3 regions of the Methylocystis sp. ATCC 49242 genome follow, and region 2 is predicted to be linked to each of the others. Evidence: predicted binding sites of a transcription regulator. Region 2 holds the regulator's gene; each other region holds the start of a gene.
The links. Region 2 encodes PhoB, which activates phosphate uptake and scavenging genes when phosphate is short. Its sites were predicted from a motif close to TGTCATNNANCTGTCAT; they were not measured.
Positions count from the first base shown of each region.

Region 1: the regulator PhoB is predicted to act here: its motif matches at 3,135-3,151, upstream of MET49242_RS18645 (UDP-2,3-diacylglucosamine diphosphatase).
Region 3: the regulator PhoB is predicted to act here: its motif matches at 3,836-3,852, upstream of MET49242_RS08545 (YdcH family protein).

Region 1 is NZ_KE124774.1:3,401,653-3,408,115, forward strand. It holds gene MET49242_RS18620 (hypothetical protein) at 1-145, shown strand, start outside; gene MET49242_RS18625 (bacterioferritin-associated ferredoxin) at 375-611, shown strand; gene bfr (bacterioferritin) at 644-1,123, shown strand; gene MET49242_RS18635 (MFS transporter) at 1,148-2,401, opposite strand; gene MET49242_RS18640 (helix-turn-helix domain-containing protein) at 2,407-3,024, opposite strand; gene MET49242_RS18645 (UDP-2,3-diacylglucosamine diphosphatase) at 3,203-4,063, shown strand; gene MET49242_RS18650 (glycosyltransferase family 1 protein) at 4,063-5,151, shown strand; gene MET49242_RS18655 (hypothetical protein) at 5,101-5,670, opposite strand; gene MET49242_RS18660 (molybdopterin-synthase adenylyltransferase MoeB) at 5,768-6,463, shown strand, end outside.
Region 2 is NZ_KE124774.1:2,851,550-2,858,012, forward strand. It holds gene argF (ornithine carbamoyltransferase) at 1-793, opposite strand, end outside; gene MET49242_RS15915 (aspartate aminotransferase family protein) at 793-1,989, opposite strand; gene MET49242_RS15920 (GcrA family cell cycle regulator) at 2,439-2,966, shown strand; gene phoB (phosphate regulon transcriptional regulator PhoB) at 2,987-3,730, opposite strand; gene phoU (phosphate signaling complex protein PhoU) at 3,727-4,446, opposite strand; gene pstB (phosphate ABC transporter ATP-binding protein PstB) at 4,469-5,254, opposite strand; gene pstA (phosphate ABC transporter permease PstA) at 5,255-6,094, opposite strand; gene pstC (phosphate ABC transporter permease subunit PstC) at 6,106-6,463, opposite strand, start outside.
Region 3 is NZ_KE124774.1:1,329,542-1,336,004, reverse strand. It holds gene MET49242_RS08565 (sodium:proton antiporter) at 141-1,343, shown strand; gene MET49242_RS08560 (hypothetical protein) at 1,346-1,579, opposite strand; gene MET49242_RS08555 (YdcH family protein) at 1,677-1,895, opposite strand; gene MET49242_RS08550 (protein adenylyltransferase SelO) at 2,015-3,433, opposite strand; gene MET49242_RS08545 (YdcH family protein) at 3,563-3,742, opposite strand; tRNA gene MET49242_RS08540 (tRNA-Val) at 4,022-4,096, shown strand; gene MET49242_RS26575 (GcrA family cell cycle regulator) at 4,103-4,372, opposite strand; gene MET49242_RS08530 (hypothetical protein) at 4,690-4,971, opposite strand; gene MET49242_RS25510 (hypothetical protein) at 4,975-5,124, opposite strand; gene MET49242_RS08525 (AAA family ATPase) at 5,271-6,389, opposite strand; gene MET49242_RS25745 (hypothetical protein) at 6,386-6,463, opposite strand, start outside.

The DNA of each region.
Region 1 (6,463 bases), 550 kb from region 2:
CTACCGCTGCTGGCGGCGCCCAAATCATTTTTACTATGGCGGCGGGCCGGCGAATTACGGCTGGAGCGGCTATGGGTGGGGCGGCGGTTACGGCGGCTGGGGCGGTTACGGCTATGGCTGGCGCCCGCGCCCCTATTGGTGGTGACGATGATGTTTGCCGCGGCGCTAGGCGCGCTGCGGCTTTTTTGATCGGGGAGATTGCAAGTCCCTGACATCGACCAAACTTACAAAAGTAGGCACGCCCCTTGCGATGACAGCATGGGCGGCCGGTCCATTGTCAGGAAGCCGACAATGCCGGTTGCGAAAATGGGGGAAAAGTTGTAACCTACTGATGTAAAAGGTAGTTTGCAACCTTTCCAAACTAGGCGAAGGTGATGATCGTCTGTTCCTGCAACGTCCTGTCCGACCGCGACGTCCGAGATTCCCTTGGCGGGAGGGGCGACCGCCCGACCGTCGGGGCTGTCTTCCGGCACATGGGTTGCGAGGCGAAATGCGGGCGTTGCGTGCGCAGCATCGTCGCCATCGTCGACCAGCATGCCGCATCGAGACTGGACGAATGCGCGGGAAGCGGCGATTGTGACAGCTGCCGCGCCGACGATCTCGCGGCGTAAGGTCGGCACACGGTCATGGAAAGGATTTGCACATGCGCGGTGACGCAAAGGTCATCGAATATCTCAATCGCGGGTTGCGCGCCGAGCTGACGGCGGTCAACCAGTATTGGCTGCATTATCGCATTTTCGACAATTGGGGCTTTCTCGAACTCGCCAAGAAATGGCGCGAGGAGTCCATCGAGGAGATGCGCCATGCGGACCACTTCGCAAAACGCATCCTGTTCCTCGAAGGTTTCCCCAATATGCAAGTGCTCGATCCGCTGCGCATCGGCCAGACGGTCGAGGAGATCATCAAATGCGATCTCGCGACGGAGCTGGACGCCCGCGCCATGTATATCGAAGCCGCGGCCTACTGCCTCTCGATCAACGACCGCGTGTCGGAGGAGCTGTTCAAGGACATCATCAAGAGCGAGGAGGGCCACATCGACTTCCTCGAGACGCAGCTCGAGCTGATCAAGCAGCTCGGTGTGCAGCTCTATTCGCAGAAGCACGTCGGCGGGCTGGACTCCTGACGGATCGTTCCGCGGCCTGAAGCGTCAGGCGGTGGGATCTCTTTCATTCACGAGAGCAGGGCGGGCGACCGGCGTCGTTCGCCTTTCGTCTTTTATGACGCCATTGCGCACCGCCGCCGCGACAGGAAGGGACAGCAACAGTCCCGCGCCCGCCATCGCGGCCATGGCAAGATAACCCTGCACGCCGAAAGCGGCGTTCAACGGCCCGGAGAAATAGAGAGAGGCGCTCAGCGTCACGCCATTGGCGGCCGCGAGCCAGCCATGCACCCGCGCCGTATAGGCCTTGCCGCCCAGCTCCGCGATCAGATAGGCGGGCCCGAGCGTCAGCGCCGCGCCCGAGAATGGCTGCATCAGCAGCGCCGCGATGATCCCGGCCGGGCCAGGGTCGCTCGCGAGCAGCGCCCAGCGCAGCACTGCGCCGGCGGCCCCCGCCGCCATCAGCGGCGCCGCGTGCCTTTCGCCGCCGAACCAGCGGGTGGCCGAAAGAAAGAACGCCACTTCGGAGAAGGCGGCGGCGCTCCAGGCGATGGAGATGAAAGTGGCGTCGAACCCTTTCGCCGCCCATTGCAGCGAACCGAAGACGGTGATGAATCCGTGACTGCCGTGGACCAGCGCGGCGCAGGCGATGATCAGGGCGAGGAGCCCGGGACGACGCAGCGGCGTCGGGTCGTCGATGGGCCGGGCGGGCTCTCGCGGCCGGCCAGCCTCGAAGCCCCGCAGCAGGAAAAAGCTCGTGACGAGCGAAAAGACCGAGATCGCCGCCATGATCAGGATCAGCGCGTCGTCGGGCATGGCGCGTGCGACGGGCCCGGCCCCGAGCATGAAGACCAGCACGGCGCCAGCCGCCCATGCGCGCACCCGCGCGAGCCGCAGGGCCGGCAAACCCGCCTCGCGTCGCCGCCGCGCTTCGTCGAGCACGAGGCCGTCATTGAGCGGTCCGATCGGCCCCTGCACGAAGCACAAAGCCGTGTGGCCGGCGAAAAGGGCGAGGAAGCCATAGGCGAAATCCATGGCGATGAAGATCAGCGCGACGCCAAGGAGATGCAGAAGGATCAGCCGCCCATAATCGCCGCGGCGATCGCCGAAATGGGTTCCCGCGAGATTGGACACGATGCGCGCGGCCGGCGCGGCGGCGAGCAGCGTCGCGATTTCCCCGCCGCCGAGGCCGCGCGCCCCGAACCAGATCGGAAAAAATGCGACCTGCACCCCGCCGATCGCCGAAATGGCGGCGGCGAGCATCGACAGCCGCCGCTCGGCGTCATCCTTGACCTTGGCCATTAAGCCTATTCCATCACGGCGGCCTTAAGAATGCACACCATCATGGCCTGCGCGGGCGTCGCGCCGAGATTTCTGATCACATGGGGCCGGTCGCAGCGGTAGCGCAGCGTCTCGCCCGCCTTCACGGTTTCCTTAACGCCTGCGACCTCGACCTCGAGTTCGCCTTCGCGCACGGAGAGGCTCTCGACCGAGCCGCGCTGATGGGCGTCCGACTCGAGCACGCCGCCGGGATCGGCCGAGAATTCGTAGCATTGCAGCCATTCGACCGTCTTGATCCAGCCTATGATAGCGAGCCGGCACTTTCCGTCGTCCGACAGCAGGATCGGCGTGTCGGCCTTTGTGACCTTTTCCAGAAAGGGCTCGTCCTCGGTCGTCTGCAACACGCGCTCGATCGAGACGTCGAGGGCCTGCGCCAGGCGCCAGATGGTCGCGAGCGTCGGATTGGTCTCGTTGCGCTCGATCTGGCTGATGATCGATTTGGCGACCCCAGACTGCTGCGAGAGCTCTGAAAGCGAGAGATTATAGGCCTTGCGCAGCCGCTGAACGGTCGCGCCGAGCTGGCCGGAAAGCGCCAGAGCTCCGGCCTCGAGGATTTTCTGCTTGTCGCGACCTTCGACGCCCATGGCCTTCGGCGCCCTTGCGGCGCCCGCTCCTTCGATTCGAAACCGGACGGCACACTAGCCGATTTCGTTCGAAATATCGAACGCAACCGCGGACGGCGATCCGGCCCCGCTGTCATCGGACTGTGACGTGAATCTGGTGAATGTCCTTAAGCGGCGAAGGCGGGAGGCGATGACGCTCATGCCCGAAACGAACTCAACGGAATTCATGACGGACGATATGACGGATATTGCCGCCAGGCGGTATCGCACGATTTTCCTTTCCGACCTGCATCTGGGAGCGCGCGGCGCGCAGGCCCACCTTCTCCTGGATTTCCTCAAGCACAATGACGCCGATCAGATCTATCTCGTCGGCGACATCGTGGACGGCTGGAAACTGAAGAACGGCTGGTACTGGCCGCAGGCGCACAATGACGTGGTGCAGAAGCTGCTGCGCAAGGCGCGCAAGGGCGTCCGCGTGATCTACGTGCCCGGCAACCACGACGAATTCGCCCGCGACTATGCGGGTTTGACTTTCGGCGGCGTCGAGGTGATCGAGGAAGCGGTCCACGAAACCGCCGACGGGAAGAAAATGCTCGTCATCCATGGCGACCAGTTCGACATCGTCGTGCGCAACGCCCGCTGGCTCGCCTTCCTCGGCGACTGGGCCTATGACCTCGCCATCGTCGCCAACACCTGGCTCAACCGCGCGCGCCGCCTGTTCGGCGTCGGCTACTGGTCGCTCTCCGCCTGGGCCAAGATGAAAGTGAAGAACGCGGTCAATTTCATCGGCGACTTCGAGAAGACATTGGCCGCCGAGGCCGGGCGCCGCGGAGTTGACGGCGTGATCTGCGGCCATATCCACCATGCGACGATCAAGACGATCGAGGGCGTGCTTTATCTCAACACCGGCGATTTCGTGGAAAGCTGCACGGCGATCGTCGAACATGACGGCGGCGGCTTCGAAATCATTCATTGGCGGACCACGGCCGCGGAGCGCGAGGCTGCGCTCGCGGCGAGGAGAGTGAAGGCGTTGCCGCCGCCTCGGGCGGCGGCGGCCTGATGCGCATTCTCGTCGCGACGGACGCCTGGCGCCCGCAGGTCAATGGCGTCGTGCGCTCGCTGGAGTCGCTGTCCCAATCGGCGCGGGCGCTCGGCGCGGAGATCGACTTTCTGACGCCGCGCGACTTCATGGCTTTTCCGATGCCCAGCTATCCGGAGATTTCGCTGGCGCTGGCGACGCCCCGCGCCGTGCGGCGACGGCTGGCGAGCGGTTACGATCATGTGCATATCGCCACGGAAGGGCCGATCGGGCTCGCGACGCGCGCCGTCTGCCTGCGCGACGGAAGGTGCTTTACGACGAGCTTCCACACGCGCTTCCCCGAATACATCCACGCCCGTTCCAGACTTCCGGTCGGCCTGTCCTACGCCGCCTTGCGCCGCTTCCACAACGCCGGCGCGGGGGTGATGGTGTCCACGCCGAGCCTCGCCCGCGAACTCGACGGACGGGGCTTCCGCCGCCTGCTGCGCTGGTCGCGCGGCGTAGACCATGGGGTGTTCTCTCCCCGCGCGGCGACGGCCCTCGATTTTCCGCGGCCGATCTTCCTCTACGCCGGCCGCCTCGCGGTGGAGAAAAACATCGAGGCGTTTCTCGCGCTCGATCTGCCCGGAACGAAGCTCGTCGCCGGCGACGGCCCGGCCCGGGCTTCGCTCGAAGCGCGCTTCCCCGACGGGCATTTTCTGGGCCTGAAGAACAGCCGTGAACTCGCGGCGCTTTACGCGTCATCCGACGTCTTCGTCTTCCCCAGCCGCACCGATACTTTTGGCATGGTGCTGCTCGAGGCGATGGCCTGCGGCCTGCCGGTGGCCGCCTATCCCGTGATGGGGCCGCTCGACGTCGTCGGCGCGAGCGGCGCCGGCGCGCTGGACGAGGATTTGCGCGCGGCGGCGCTCGCGGCGCGCGACATTCCACGCGCCGCTGCGCGCGCCCATGCGCTGAGCTTCACCTGGGAGAATTGCGCGCGTCAGTTTCTCGACAATATCGCCTATGCGCGCGGCGCCGCCTCCCTCGGGGGAGTCGGCGTCGAGGCACTGCGCAATTCAGGCGAAGAGCGACATCCGGTCGACAAGCGGCAGCCGATCCAGCCATAACAGCGCCTCGAGACGCGGATCGACCGGCGCGGGTTCTGGCGCCGCCTCGGGCTCCGGCCTCGCATCCATCGCCATGATCGGCTCCGGCGCCGAGGCGAGCGGCTCCGGCTGCGCCGCGGGCGCGGCGATCGGGGCGACGGCGATTTCAGGCGCAGCGCTCCCGGGCTCTTGTGCCGCCGCGCGTTTCCGCGCCGCGCCGCCAGCCCCATTGAACTCCCGCGCCAGCGCGTCGATCTTGCCGCAGACGAAATCCTCGACGCCGCGTTCGCGAAGCGACCAGGAGAGTTCGCTCAGGCGTTCGGCGATGCTGAACGCCTCCGCCGGCGCCAGCGCGTTCTGCGCCTCGAGCCGCGCCTCCAGCCGTTCGATCGCCGCCAGCATGCGCGCGCTCTCGGCGTCGCGCACGCGTCGCGCATATTCGGCCAGAAACCAGCGGCCGCGCGCCGTCTCCATGACGGCGGCCTCGATTTCTTCATAGTCCTCCGGCTGGAGGCCGGACGGCGGAGCCGCTATGGTCATCAGGGAAAGCCGACCTGCTGTTCTGGGCGCGAATCAACGTCTTCGCAGCATCGCCGGGCTGACGTTTTATGCAAGCGCCCTGCGCGCCGAGGATTGAATGAGCCTTACCAGCGAGGAGATCGAACGCTACGCCCGACATCTGGTGCTGCGCGAGGTCGGCGGTCCCGGCCAGCAGAAACTGAAGCGCGCCCGCGCGCTCGTCGTCGGCGCCGGCGGGTTGGGGGCGCCGCTGCTGCAATATCTCGCCGCCGCCGGGGTGGGGACCATCGGGATCGTCGACGACGACGTCGTCTCACTCTCCAATCTGCAGCGGCAGGTGATTCATGCGACCGACGCCGTCGGGCGGCCCAAGGTCGAGAGCGCGCAGGAGGCCATCGCGCGCCTCAATCCGCATGTCGCGGTCGAGAAACATGCGCTGCGGCTGAACGACGACAACGCCCGCGGGCTCATTGCGCAATATGACATCGTCGCCGACGGCTCCGACAATTTCGCCACGCGATATCTGGTCTCGGACGCCTGCTTTCATGAAAAAAAGCCGCTGGTGACGGCGGCGGTGGGGGGCTTCGACGCCTCGCTCACCACGCTGCGGCCATTCGAGACGGCCCCCGACGGTCGGCCGAACCCGACCTATCGCTGCCTGTTTCCCGAGCCGCCGCCGCCGGGAACCGTCCCGAGCTGCGAGGAGGCGGGAATTCTCGGCGCGCTGACCGGGGTCGTCGGGGCCATGATGGCGCTCGAAGTCGTGCGCGAGATCGTCGGCTTCGGCGAGGGCCTCGTCGGCCGCCTCCTGCTG
Region 2 (6,463 bases):
CCGCGTCCTTGTCGGCGGCGCGCATCAGCTTCGCGTCGACCTGATAGGGCGCGAGAACCTTGCGGCGGAAATCCTCGTCCCTGTCGCCCATCGACACCCAGCAGTCGGTGATGACCGCATCGGTTCCCGCGACGGCGGCGTAGGGGTCGCGCGTGACGTTCATCGCCACGCCATTGGCTTTCGCCCAGTCGACAAGCTCAGCGGCCGGCGAAAGTTCGGCCGGGGTCGCGACATTGATCGCAAAGCCGAAGCGCGCCGCCGCATGCACCCAGCTCGCGAGCACATTATTGGCGTCGCCGATCCAGGCGACCGTGCGCCCCGAGATCGGCCCGCAATGCTCCTCGAAGGTGAGCACGTCGGCCATGATCTGGCAGGGATGCGAGAGCTTGGTGAGCCCGTTGATGACCGGGACAGTCGCGTGGCGCGCGAGTTCCGTCAGATCTTCATGCGAGAGGATGCGGATCATGATCGCGTCGAGGAAGCGCGAAAGCACGCGCGCCGTGTCGGCGATGGTCTCGCCGCGGCCGATCTGCATTTCATTGCCGGTGAGCATGATCGTCTCGCCGCCGAGATCGCGCATGGCGACGTCGAAGGAGACGCGCGTGCGGGTCGAGGGCTTGTCGAAGATCATGCCGAGATATTTGCCGGCGAGCGGGCGCCCGGTCGGCTCCACGCCCTTCACACGCTTCGCTTTCAGCGACTTGGCGAGATCGAGGATGCGTCGAAGCTCTTCGCCGGAATGATCGCAGATGTCGAGGAAATGGCGTGGCCTTGTCATGGAATGCGCGGTCATCAGGCCGCTCCCAGTTTCGCCGCCGGAGCCGCAAGCCGCGCGCAGGCGGCGAAGAGACGCCGGACGGCCTCGGCGATATCGCTCTCGTCGATGATGAGCGGCGGCAGCAGTCGCACGACATTGTCGCCGGCGAGCACGGTGAGCAACCCTTCCGCGCGCGCGGCGGCGGCGAAGTCGCCATTGGGGACGCGCGTCTTGAGGCCGAACATGAGCCCTTCGCCGCGCACTTCCCCGATGATCGCAGGATAGCGGTCCTCGAGCTCCGCGAGACGCTGGCGCAGCAAGGCGCCGAGCCGCGCGACGCGGAGCATGAAGCCGTCTTCCAGCACCACGTCGAGCACGGCGGAGCCGACAGCCGTCGCCAGCGGATTGCCGCCGAAAGTCGAACCATGCGTGCCGGCCGTCATCCCTTTCGCCGCCTCGCGCGTCGCAAGGCAGGCGCCGATAGGGAATCCGCCGCCGAGCCCCTTGGCGAGCGCGACGACGTCGGGCGTGACGCCGGCATGTTCGCAGGCGAGGAATTTCCCCGTGCGGCCGACGCCGCATTGCACTTCGTCGAGCACGAGCAGCAGGCCGCGCGCGTCGCACAGCTTGCGAATGTCGGAGAGGAAAGCCGGCGGGAAGACGCGCAGTCCGCCCTCGCCCTGAATGGGCTCCAGCAGCACGCCCGCCGTTTCATCCGTGATGGCCTTCTCGACCGCGTCGAGATCGGCGAAGGGAACCTGATCGAAACCCTCGACCGGCGGGCCGAAGCCCTCGAGATATTTCGGATTGCCGCCGGCGGCGATGGTCGCGAGCGTGCGGCCGTGGAAGGCGCCCTCGAAAGTGATCAGACGATAGCGTTCCGGCTGGCCGTTCGCGGCATGATATTTACGCGCGGTCTTGATCGCGGCTTCGACCGCCTCGGCGCCGGAGTTGGTGAAGAAGACGATGTCGGCGAAAGTCGCCTCGGCGAGGCGCCGGGCGAGACGCTCGGCCTGCGGGATGCGAAACAGATTGGAGACATGCCAGGGCTGTTCGGCTGCGGCCTTCAGCGTCGCGACGAGATGCGGATGCTCGTGACCCAGCGACAGGACGGCGACGCCCGACGCGAAGTCCAGATAGCGGTCGCCGTTCTCGGCGACGAGCCAGGCGCCTTCGCCGCGCGCGAAAGAGATGTCGGCCCGCGCATAGGTCGGATAAAGCGCAGAATTCAAAACCGTGCTCCAGTGCTCAGGCGACCGCAACGCCGTGCGGGGCTGAAAAACAAAGCGCCGCCCTTTTCAGGGCGGCATTTTGAGCCCTTGATTTTATGCGCCCGCGCCTCTGCGGTCAAATCTCGGGCCTCGAATGCCGACGCGGCGGTCCTATGGCGCGGGCGAGGAATCGGTTTGCAGGCGTTCCGTGACCTTCGAACTGAGTCTTGAGAGCAACACCCTTGCACAAAGCTTGCAGAAAGCCTGTTGAGAACGCCGCCTTTCGCTTGCCAGCGACTCCCGCCCGTGATTCAACTGGGTCAGTAACGTTTCCTGCCGGCGCTGGCTGCATGTCGCGCCCGGCGTTTCTCGAGTTTCGATCCGCGTCAAGTCGCCGCTGGCGCCCTCCAGCGCAGCGGGCGGTGAAGGATTCTAAATCCGCGCTCGAACCGACCGAGTGGAGGACAGATATGTCTTGGACCGATGAACGCGTCGAGCTGTTGCGTAAACTTTGGAGCGACGGACTCAGCGCGAGCCAGGTCGCAGCCGAACTTGGACCCGGCATCACGCGCAACGCGGTGATCGGAAAGATCCATCGTCTGGGTCTCGCGGAGCGCGCCAAGACCGCCGCCGCGCCGCGACCGCGCGCCGCAAAGGCGCAGCGTCAGGCGGCGCCGCAGCCGCGCGCAGCCGGCCATGTCGTGCATGGCAATGTGGCGCTCGCCTTCGCGCCGCAGGCGATGGTCGTCGCCCGCGCGCAGCCGCAGGAGGAAGAAGTCGTGATCCCGATGTCGGAGCGCGTGACGCTGATGGACCTGCGGGAGTCGATGTGCCGCTGGCCGATGGGCGATCCGACGACGCCGGAATTCCGCTTCTGCGGCGGCAAGTCGCCGATCGGCGGCGGCCCCTATTGCGCCTATCACGCGCGCGTCGCCTATCAGCCCGCGCAGGATCGCCGCCGCGCCCGCGACCAGCTGCGCGCGCCGCGCTACGCCTGACAAAATGAAAGGCCGCGACTTCAGTCGCGGCCGAATGTTTCGTCGAAGGAATAGCCGGCGCCGCGCACCGTGCGGATCGGATCCTTCTCCCGCCCGCGGATCAACGCCTTGCGCAGACGGCCGACATGGACGTCGACAGTGCGCTCGTCGATTTCCGCCGACATGCCCCAGACGCTGTCGAGAAGTTGCGCGCGCGTGAAGACGCGGCCCGGCTTCTCCATGAAATATTCCAGCAACCGATATTCCGTGGGGCCGAGATGAATCTCTCGGCCCGACCGGCGCACGCGATGCGTGTCGCGGTCGAGATCAATGTCGCCCAGCCTCAACTTCGAGGCGACGCGCTCCGGGCGCGCGCGACGCAGCAGCGCGCGCACGCGCGCCATCAGCTCCGGCGTCGAGAAGGGCTTCACCACGTAATCGTCGGCGCCGACGGAAAGACCGCGCACGCGTTCGCTTTCCTCGCCGCGCGCCGTCAGCATGATGATCGGCATGTCGCGGCAGGCCTCGCGCGCGCGCAGGCGTCTGCAAATTTCGAGACCCGAGACGCCCGGCAGCATCCAGTCGAGAATGACGAGGTCGGGCGGCGTTTCCGCGATGCGCAGCTCCGCCTCGTCGCCATTGTCGACATGCTCGACCTGATAGCCTTCGGCTTCGAGATTGTAAGTGAGAAGGAGCGCGAGCGACGCTTCGTCTTCGACAACCAGTATGCGCGGCGCGCGATCGCTCTTGCCCTCCCGCATTACCGCGGGAATGCTGTCATTCATTGCGAAGCCTCTTCACTGTCTCCGCCGAACTGGGCGACGCGTATTTTCGGCCGCTCGGTCGGCATCGGCTCGCCGGTCACGAGATAGACGATCGTCTCGGAAATATTCGTCGTGTGGTCGCCGATGCGCTCGAGATTCTTCGAGCAGAACAGAAGATGCGTGCAGAAGGAGATGTTGCGCGGATCCTCCATCATGAAGGTGAGAAGATCGCGAAACACCGAATCCTCGAGCGCGTCGAGATCGGCGTCGGTCTCCCACACCGCCCGCGCGCGCTCGACGTCGCGCAACGCATAAGCGTCGAGGACGTCCTTCAATTGCATCGACGCGATTTCATGCATCGACTTGAGGCCCACGAGGGCGCGCGGAAAGCGCGCTTCCGACGCGATCTTCAGCGTGCGCTTGGCGATGTTCTTGGCGAGGTCGCCGATCCGCTCGATGTCGCCCGCGATGCGGATCGCGGCGATGCATTCGCGCAGATCCACCGCAAGAGGCTGGCGCCGCGCGATCGTCAGGACCGCGCTTTCCTCGATCTCGCGATGCAGCGCGTCGAGACGCGCGTCGCTCGCGACGACGCGATGGGCGAGATCGACGTTGCAGGTCGACAGCGCCTCCATCGCTTCCGCGAGCATTTTCTCGGCGATGCCGCCCATCTCCGCGATGCGGCGTCCGAGCGCCTCGAGATCGCGGTCGTAGGATTTGACGATATGTTCGCTCATGGCGATCATTCCTTGATTCAGATCAGCCGAAGCGGCCAGTGATGTAATCGAGGGTGCGCTTTTCTCTCGGCTTGTTGAAAACCTCGTCGGTGTCGCCGAATTCGACGAGCTCCCCGAGATACATGAAGGCCGTGTAGTCCGAGACGCGCACCGCCTGCTGCATGTTGTGCGTGACGATCGCGATGGTGTACTGATTGGCGAGTTCCTCGATCAGCTCCTCCACCTTCGCGGTCGAGATCGGATCGAGGGCCGAACAGGGTTCGTCGAAGAGGATGACCTCCGGCTGCACGGCGACGCTGCGCGCGATGCAAAGTCGCTGTTGCTGACCGCCCGAAAGGCCGAGCCCGCTGGTGTGCAGCTTGTCCTTCACCTCATCCCACAGCGCCGCGCCGCGCAGCGCCTCCTCGACGCGGGCATCCATGTCGCCGCGCGAAAGCTTCTCGTAAAGGCGGATGCCGAAGGCGATGTTCTCGTAAATCGACATAGGAAAGGGCGTCGGCTTCTGGAAGATCATGCCGACGCGCGAACGCAGCGCATTGATATCGACGGCGGGATCGAGAATGTTCTCTCCGTCGAGTAGCACCTCGCCCTCGGCGCGCTGGCCGGGATAGAGGTCATACATGCGGTTCATGACCCGCAGCAGCGTGGACTTGCCGCAGCCCGACGGACCGATGAAGGCCGTCACCTTGTTGGCGTAGAGCGGCAGGCTGATGGATTTCAGCGCGCGGGACGAGCCGTAGAAGAAATCGAGGCTGCGCACCGACACTTTGGCCGGCGGTTCCTTGGGAGCGTTGGCGGCGATGTTCATTCAGGATTTCCTCCGTCCGGCGCTGACCGCGCGGGCGATGACCGAAAGAGTCAGAACGGTGACGGTGATCAGCAGCGCGCCCGTCCAGGCGAGTTGCTGCCAGTCCTTGTAGGGCGAGAGCGCGAACTGGAAGATGACGACCGGCAGGCTCGCCATCGGCGCGGCGAGGTCCGAGCTCCAGAACTGATTGTTGAGGGCCGTGAAGAGCAGGGGCGCCGTCTCGCCGGAGACGCGCGCCACCGCGAGCAGCACGCCGGTGACGAGGCCGGCCTTCGCCGCGCGATAGGCGACGCGAGAAATGATCAGCGCGCGCGGCGCGCCAAGCGCCGCCGCCGCCTCCCGCATCGAACCCGGCACGAGCAGCAACATGTCCTCGGTCGTGCGCAGCACAACCGGCACGACCAGGATGGCGAGCGCCACGGCCCCGGAAATTCCGGAGAAATGGCCGATCGGCGCAACGAGGATCGTATAGACGAAGAGTCCGATGACGATCGACGGCGCGCTGAGCAGAATGTCGTTGATGAAGCGCACGACCGTCACGAGCTTCGTGTGTCGGCCATATTCCGCCATATAGGTCCCCGCGAGCAGGCCCAGCGGCGCCCCGATGGCGACGCCGATGACGGTCATCACGAGGGAGCCGGCGATCGCGTTCAGCAGGCCGCCCTGGCTGCCCGGCGGCGGCGTCATCTGCGTGAAGACGGCGGGGGAGAGACCGCGCAGCCCTTCATAGAGAAGGGCCGCGAGAATCAGGAACAGCCAGGCGAGGCCGAAGAGCGCGGCGCCCCAGGCGAGGCCGGTGGCGATCGAATTGCGTCGGCGGCGAGCGGCGTAGAGCGACATGAATTGGCTCCTCAAGCCGATTTCTGCTCGATGCGCATCAGCATGTAGCGCGCGCAGGCGAGAACGATGAAGGTCAGGAAGAAGAGGATGAGGCCGAGCTGGATCAGCGCCGACGTGTAGATGTCGCCCACAGCCTCCGTGAACTCATTGGCGATGGTCGCGGAAATCGTCGTGCCCGGCGCGAAGAGCGAGGGAGCGACCTTGTGCGCATTGCCGATGACGAAAGTGACGGCCATCGTTTCGCCGAGCGCGCGGCCGAGCCCGAGCATCACGCCGCCGATGACGCCGACGCGCGTGTAGGGCAGCACGACATGGCGCATCATTTCCCATGTCGTGCAGCCGATGCCCGCGGCCGCCTCCTTCAGCAAG
Region 3 (6,463 bases), 1.5 Mb from region 2:
GCTCGGATATAAGGAAGCCATGCGGCATAGACGATGGCCCGCGCATAAGCAAGGGCGGGAAACTGCCGCCGGCGCGTCTATTTTCCCATGCAGCCGCGCCATGGACCGAACCGGAAACGCCGCAGGAGCGAACTACCGACATGGACGAACAACTGAGGCAGGGGGTCGCCATCCTCGCGGTTGCGATGATCGTCGCCATCGCCGCGCGGCAGGTGCGGCTGCCTTACACGGTGGGACTGGTTATCGTCGGCGCCGTCATTGCCATGACCGCGCCGGACGTCGGCCCGCATCTGACGCACGACCTGATCTATGACCTGATCCTTCCGCCGCTTCTCTTCGAGGCGGCGCTGACGCTTTCGTGGCGCGAATTGCTGCGCGACTCCCTGCCGCTGCTGGCTCTGGCCGGCGTCGGCACCGTGGTTTCGGCCGCTTTCGTGACGACGGCGACGGTGACGCTACTCGGCTGGCCGCTGCCGTCCGCTATGGTTTTCGGCGCATTGATCGCGGCGACGGACCCCGTCGCGATCATCGCAATGTTCAAGGACAATGGGCTGAAGGGCCGGCTGCGGCTTCTCGTCGAGAGCGAAAGCCTGTTGAACGACGGCGCGGCGGCGGTGCTGTTCGTCATGGCGCTGGCCTGGGCGGAGGGTTCGGCCGGGCAGGGCGCGGGCGACACTCTCCTGACGCTGTTGAAGATCGTATTCGGCGGCGTCGCCGTCGGGGCCCTCTGCGGCGGGGCCGCAATAATTGCCTCCTTCCGCACATCGGAGCATTTGATCGAGGCGGCGCTGACGACCATCGCGGCCTTCGGTTCCTTCCTCCTTGCCGAACATTTCCATTTTTCGGGCGTGCTGGCGACGGTGACGGCGGGTCTGATGATGGGCAATCTCGGCCTGCTGCGCGAGGGAGAGGGCGGCTATCTCAGCCTCAAGGGCCGCGAATTCGTGCATGGCTTCTGGGAGTTCGCGGCCTTCGTCGCCAATTCGGCGGTGTTTCTGATGATCGGCCTCGATGTGGCGACAACTCCCTTCGAATCATTCGGGCTGCCGCTCATTTTCGCGATCATAGGCATCACGCTCGCCGGACGCGCGCTGACCGTTTATCCGCTCAGCGCGCTTTTCCTTCCCTCGCGCTGGAAGGTGACCTTCGCCGAGCAGCATGTTCTGTGGTGGGGCGGGTTGCGCGGCGCCCTCGCTTTGGCGCTCGCGCTATCGCTGCCGGCGACGCTGCCGATGCGCGACACGATCGTGGTCGTCACATTCGGCGTCGTCGCCTTCTCCATCGTCGTGCAGGGCCTGACGATGCCGTTCCTGCTCCGCGCCCTCGGCTTTCTGCCGAAGTAGGTTCAGTGCGGGAAGTGGAACAGTCGCCACATGGCCAGCGACATCGCCAGCATGGCGATGATCGAGAGCGCGAAGGCGAGCTTGAGGAAGAGCGGGCCGAACAAGGGCCGCTCCGGCTTCTCGCCGACATGGTAGACGCCGTTTACGTGGCGCACCCGGCGTCCGAAACGATCCGGTTTGCTGACCTTGCGGCGCGCGTCGAAAGATTCGCTGATCGAAAGACCGAGACGGGGCATGGCCTGACTCCCTGAAATTGACCGAAGGCGATCCGCTTCTGTCCCGAATTGGGACGGTGGATCGGCCTATGGTCCGGGGGCTTCAAGCCGTGTGCCGTCAGGCGATGATGTCGGGGGTCAGCTGGTCTTCGAGCGCCGAGATGCGGTCGCGCAACAGCAGCTTGCGTTTCTTGAGACGCTGGATCTGCAACTGATCTATCGCGCCGACGGCGATCAGCGCGTCGATGGCGGCTTCCAGGTCGTGATGTTCGAGACGCAGGCGCTCCAGCTCGGCGCGAATGGCGCTCTGCTCGGCGTCGCTCGGATTATCGTTCATCGCCGCATCCGTATCGCGCTTCACAGCGCGCGAGAATCGAATTTCTCCTCGGTGCGATTATCGCGCCGCACCCAAGTCGCGTTCAAGCGGAAATGGCGCCGCGTCTGTCGCGAAGCTTGTCACGCCTCATAGGCGTCGCGCATCTGGGCGATTTCCGCGATCTTGGCCTGAAGCGCGGACCAGTCGTCCCTCTCCGCGATGGGCGCCCAGATCGCCTCGACTTCGTCGATCAGCATCGTGCAGGGCGCGGGGCGACGGAAATAGGGGTGGTCGAGCCGCGCGGCCGGCGTCGCCTCATGCTCGGCGAGAGCAGCGCGCAGGGGCGCGAATTCTGCCGTCTCGTAAAAGGAGGCCGACGGGCTCGACCTGGCCCGATCCACGCTCGCGAGGCCGCCGCGCCAGTCGAAGAAGGTCTGCTCGAAGGGCGCCCGCGTCGCGATGAGGAAATCCACGAAAGCCTTGGCGAGCCGGGCGTCGGCCTCCTCACCCGCCGGCGCGAGCGCGAGCCGCCTCAGCAGCGCCGCGCGGAACTCCTGCTGGATGAGGCCCGGAAACACGTCCAGCGCCTTCTCGGCCGCCTCCAGCCCCGTCAAATGCAGGAGACATTCGGCAAGTCGGGCGAGATTCCACCCCAGCGCGCCGGGCTGCCGGCCAAAGGCATAGAGCCCGGTTTCGTCAAAATAGGCGGCCGTGAACTGCGGGTCGTAGGATGGCGCGAAGCGCCATGGCCCGTAATCGAAGCTTTCGCCGGTGACGTTGATATTGTCCGAATTCAGCACGCCATGGACGAAACCCGCCGACATGTAGCCCGCGCCGAGCCGGGCGACCCGGGCGACGACTTGCCCCAGAAAGGCGAGTGCCTTGGCGGGGCCGGGCAGCTCCGCCAGCGCGGGGAAATAATGCCGGCAGACATGGTCGAGCAACCGATCGATCGCGGGCTTGTCCTCATGGAAGGCGAGGCGCTGGAAGGTGCCGATCCGGATATGCGAATGCGACAGCCGCACCAGCACGCTGGAGCGCGTCGGCGAGGGCTCGTCGCCGCGCATGAGCGCTTCGCCGGTCTCGATCAGGCTGAAGGTCTTGGAGGTGTCGACGCCGAGCGCCTCCAGCATTTCGGTGGCGAGGATTTCGCGCACGCCGCCCTTCAGCGTCAGGCGTCCATCGCCGCGCCGCGACCAGGGCGTCTGGCCGCTGCCTTTCGTGCCAAGGTCGAGTAGGCGGCCGTCCGCGTCGTCGCGCAACTGAGCGAAGAGGAAGCCGCGGCCGTCGCCGAGATCAGGGTTGTAAACGCGGAACTGATGGCCGTGGTAACGCAAGGCGAGCGGCTGGCGCAGGCCGTCGGGCAGGGGCTCGAAACGCCCGAAATGGGCGATCCATTCCTCATCCGTCAGCCCATCGAGCCCAACGCGCGCCGCCCAGCGCTGGTTGCGATAGCGCAGCATATGCTTCGGGAAGCGCGCCGCCTCTACCCGGTCGAAAAAGGGATCACCGAGACCTTCATGGAGGGTCTCGGGGCGGTAGCTGTCGGTCACGGGCATGGGGCTGCGGTCTCTTTGATCTGGCGCGAGCAAGGAGCAAGCTATGCGCCAAAAAATAAGGCGGAGATCGCTCTCCGCCCATGGCTGCCGTTGACCCTCGTGGGTCGTCGGGATGATACAGTGATCGCTTCAGTGTCGCGTTTCACTGACCGCCAATTTGGCCAGTTCATCCTTTATCTGCAACTTCTTCCGCTTCAGCTCCAGGATCTTGGTTTCGTCCGCGTGGGGGTGGAGCTGTTCCTTCTCGATTTCCTTCTTGAGCGCCTCGTGGCGGCGTTGGAGTTCGACGATATGACCTTGCAAGGACATGCGAAACCTCCTTTGTAGCTCTCCTCTCGTCGAGCGAGGGCATAGCCAAGCATGCCACAACCATCGTGGCCCGCAAGGAGAGAAATCGTCGCGCGTCACAAATCTTTCACGCGCCGTCGGCCGAAATTTTACGATTCGCTAACAATTGAGCCGGCGGGGGCCCCTACTCCGGCCGATCGCCCCGGGAAAACAGGAATTTCGACGACCAGCGCCGTTGGCGCTTGCGCGCCGCCAGAATCGCCAGTATATGCGGGGCGCTCGAGCCGTTCAGCGGCTCTGGGGCGCGTAGCTCAGCGGGAGAGCACTACGTTGACATCGTAGGGGTCACAGGTTCAATCCCTGTCGCGCCCACCATAAAAATCAAGGGCTTGGCGAAAAACCGCCGAGCCCTTTCCTTTTCGGGGAAGCATGGGGGAAGCACGCGGGGGTAATTCGCGGTAAATGTTTCTCTCCGCGCCCGCCCCTCTCATTCTTCGCCCTGGGCGGATAGCAGATGGCATGATGCGCCGCGCAGTAGGGCGAGCCCGTGGCGGAAGCCTCGCCACAGAAGAGCGCCGGCGGATCGTCAATGCTCCCCAGGGCGAACTTGCACTGGCCGTGCTTCAGATCGAGGAAGGGAACGCCGATCATATCGAGGCCCTCGATAGAAAAAACCCCGCGCCAGTTCATCCGTGGTCGCGGGGCTCTCGTGTTCCGGCGAATGGACGACGCCGGCGTTTGCTCAACCTAAACAGGCAAGCCGCAATCCGCAAGGCAACTCACGCCGCGCCCGGAAGCGCCGACGACCTTCGCAGCCTGTTCGCGTGGACGGTCCGCCTCTGAACTTCTGGGCAGATCTGCCCGAATGTTATGCGGCTTCAGGTCATTCCGCTGTCCCTGCCTTTTCTTCGCGTCTTCGGCGAAGAGTTTTTCGAGATCGAGCGCGATGAGGGCAAGCTGGCCGGCGCTCAGGTGGCGACGACCTTCGCAGCCTGTTCGTCAGAACGATTGCTGCGGTCAGAACTTTTGCGCAGGTCTGCGCGAATGTTCTGCGGCTTCAGGTCATTCCGCTGTCCCTGCCTTTTCTTCGCGTCTTCGGCGAGGGCCCGCCGTTGCTTTGCCGCCGCCCATGCTGTCGAGAGGCATTGCGACCAGCTCCACCCGAGCCCGAGGCGCTTGCCGTCCCTGTAGCGCTTGTGAGCGTCGCGGAGGATCGCGGCCCGGTCATATCCGCCAGCGGGCGTCGCCATGTCTCACGTCCTCGGGGTGAGCCGCTCCCCGAGCGCCACGAGCGCCCGGCCTGCGGATATGGTGCGCGTCCCGACTTTAAGTGCCCATCCGGCGAGCCGGATTCGCCACAATAACGCGGCCAGCTCGAGCACGGTCTTATCGTGAATGGTCATCGTCTATTGTCCTCTGGTTGAGCCTCCGGCCCATAGGTGGCCAAAGCCGTCTATCTCTTTTTTTGGCCACCTATGGCCATCTTTGGTGGTCTCGCTCATAGGTGGCCATAGGTGGCCAGGTTTTTCGCGTGGCCATCTTTGGCCACCTATGGTTGAAGGCTCCACGTCCATTGCCCTTCCGGTCCGAATCCAGAGCGGGCCACCTTCACGCCAAGCGCCTTCTGCGCCCGCCTCACTGTCCGCCACGCCAGCCCATTCGCCTCGGCGGCTTCCTTCACGTCCTTCGCCGCCATCGGCCCGTCGGCAAGCAACGCCTTCAGGAACGTCTCGGCGTCGCTTTCGGCGCGCCCCTTGTCGCCGTCGGGCTCGCCAAGCAGCTCGCGCGGGCTTCCCTTCACCGCCTCGCCCCATTCGACATAGGAGGTTTCGACGCCCGGATGCCCGACGATGCCCGTCTGGCAGATTTCATAAGTGAAGCCATTGCCGTCGGGGCCGATGTTCGATTTTACGCGACAGACGATGCGCGGCGCTGGCCCGTCGTCCTCTGCCTTCTTCGCCGCCATCAGGACAATTCGCGCCACGGCGCCGAAGGCCAGCGAGCCGGAGAGGCGCTCCAGGGGCTCCCGTCCCGCCGAGCCTTTCGCGACATGCGTCACCCCGATCAGGGCCGCGTCCGTCGCCGCCGCAAGGTCCACGAGCGGCTGAAGCCCGCGCCTCGTTTCCGTGCTTTTGTGGCTGTCGCCGGTCACGGCGTTCACGATAGGGTCCACGATTATCAACGCCGCGCCTCCCGCCCGTTCGATCGCCGCCTGCAAGGGGCCAATGTCGCGGGAAGGGTCGAAGGCGCGGGCGATATCGCCGCTGTAGACGCCGCCGACGAAGAAGATGCGCCGCATATCCGCGCCCGAGGCGATCAGGCGGGGAACAAGAGTGTCGGCGGGGTCATCCTCGCCGGACCAGATGACGACGTTGCCAATGGGCGCGTGTGAGCCGTCGGGCCATGCGCCGCCCTTCGAAACAGTCGCCCCCATCCGCAGGCAGATGGTCGTCTTTCCGGCGCCGGGCGAGCCGCCGATGATGTGCAGCTTGCCCTTCGCCATCCAGCCGGGCCAGAGCCAACGAATGGGCTCGGGCTCGATTGCGTCGGCGCGGACCAGTTCGACTTGTGGCGCGGCTGGAAGCCCGACGACGATGCGCGACCGGTCGCCGCGTTGCTCGTGATATTCGGCGGCGGCGGCCGCGAGAATTGCGGGGTCAACGGTCAAGCGACTTCCTCCGCGTCGTCGTCTTCCAGGTCTGGGTCGCCGTCCAACTGGTCGAGAAGGTCAATCAGCATATC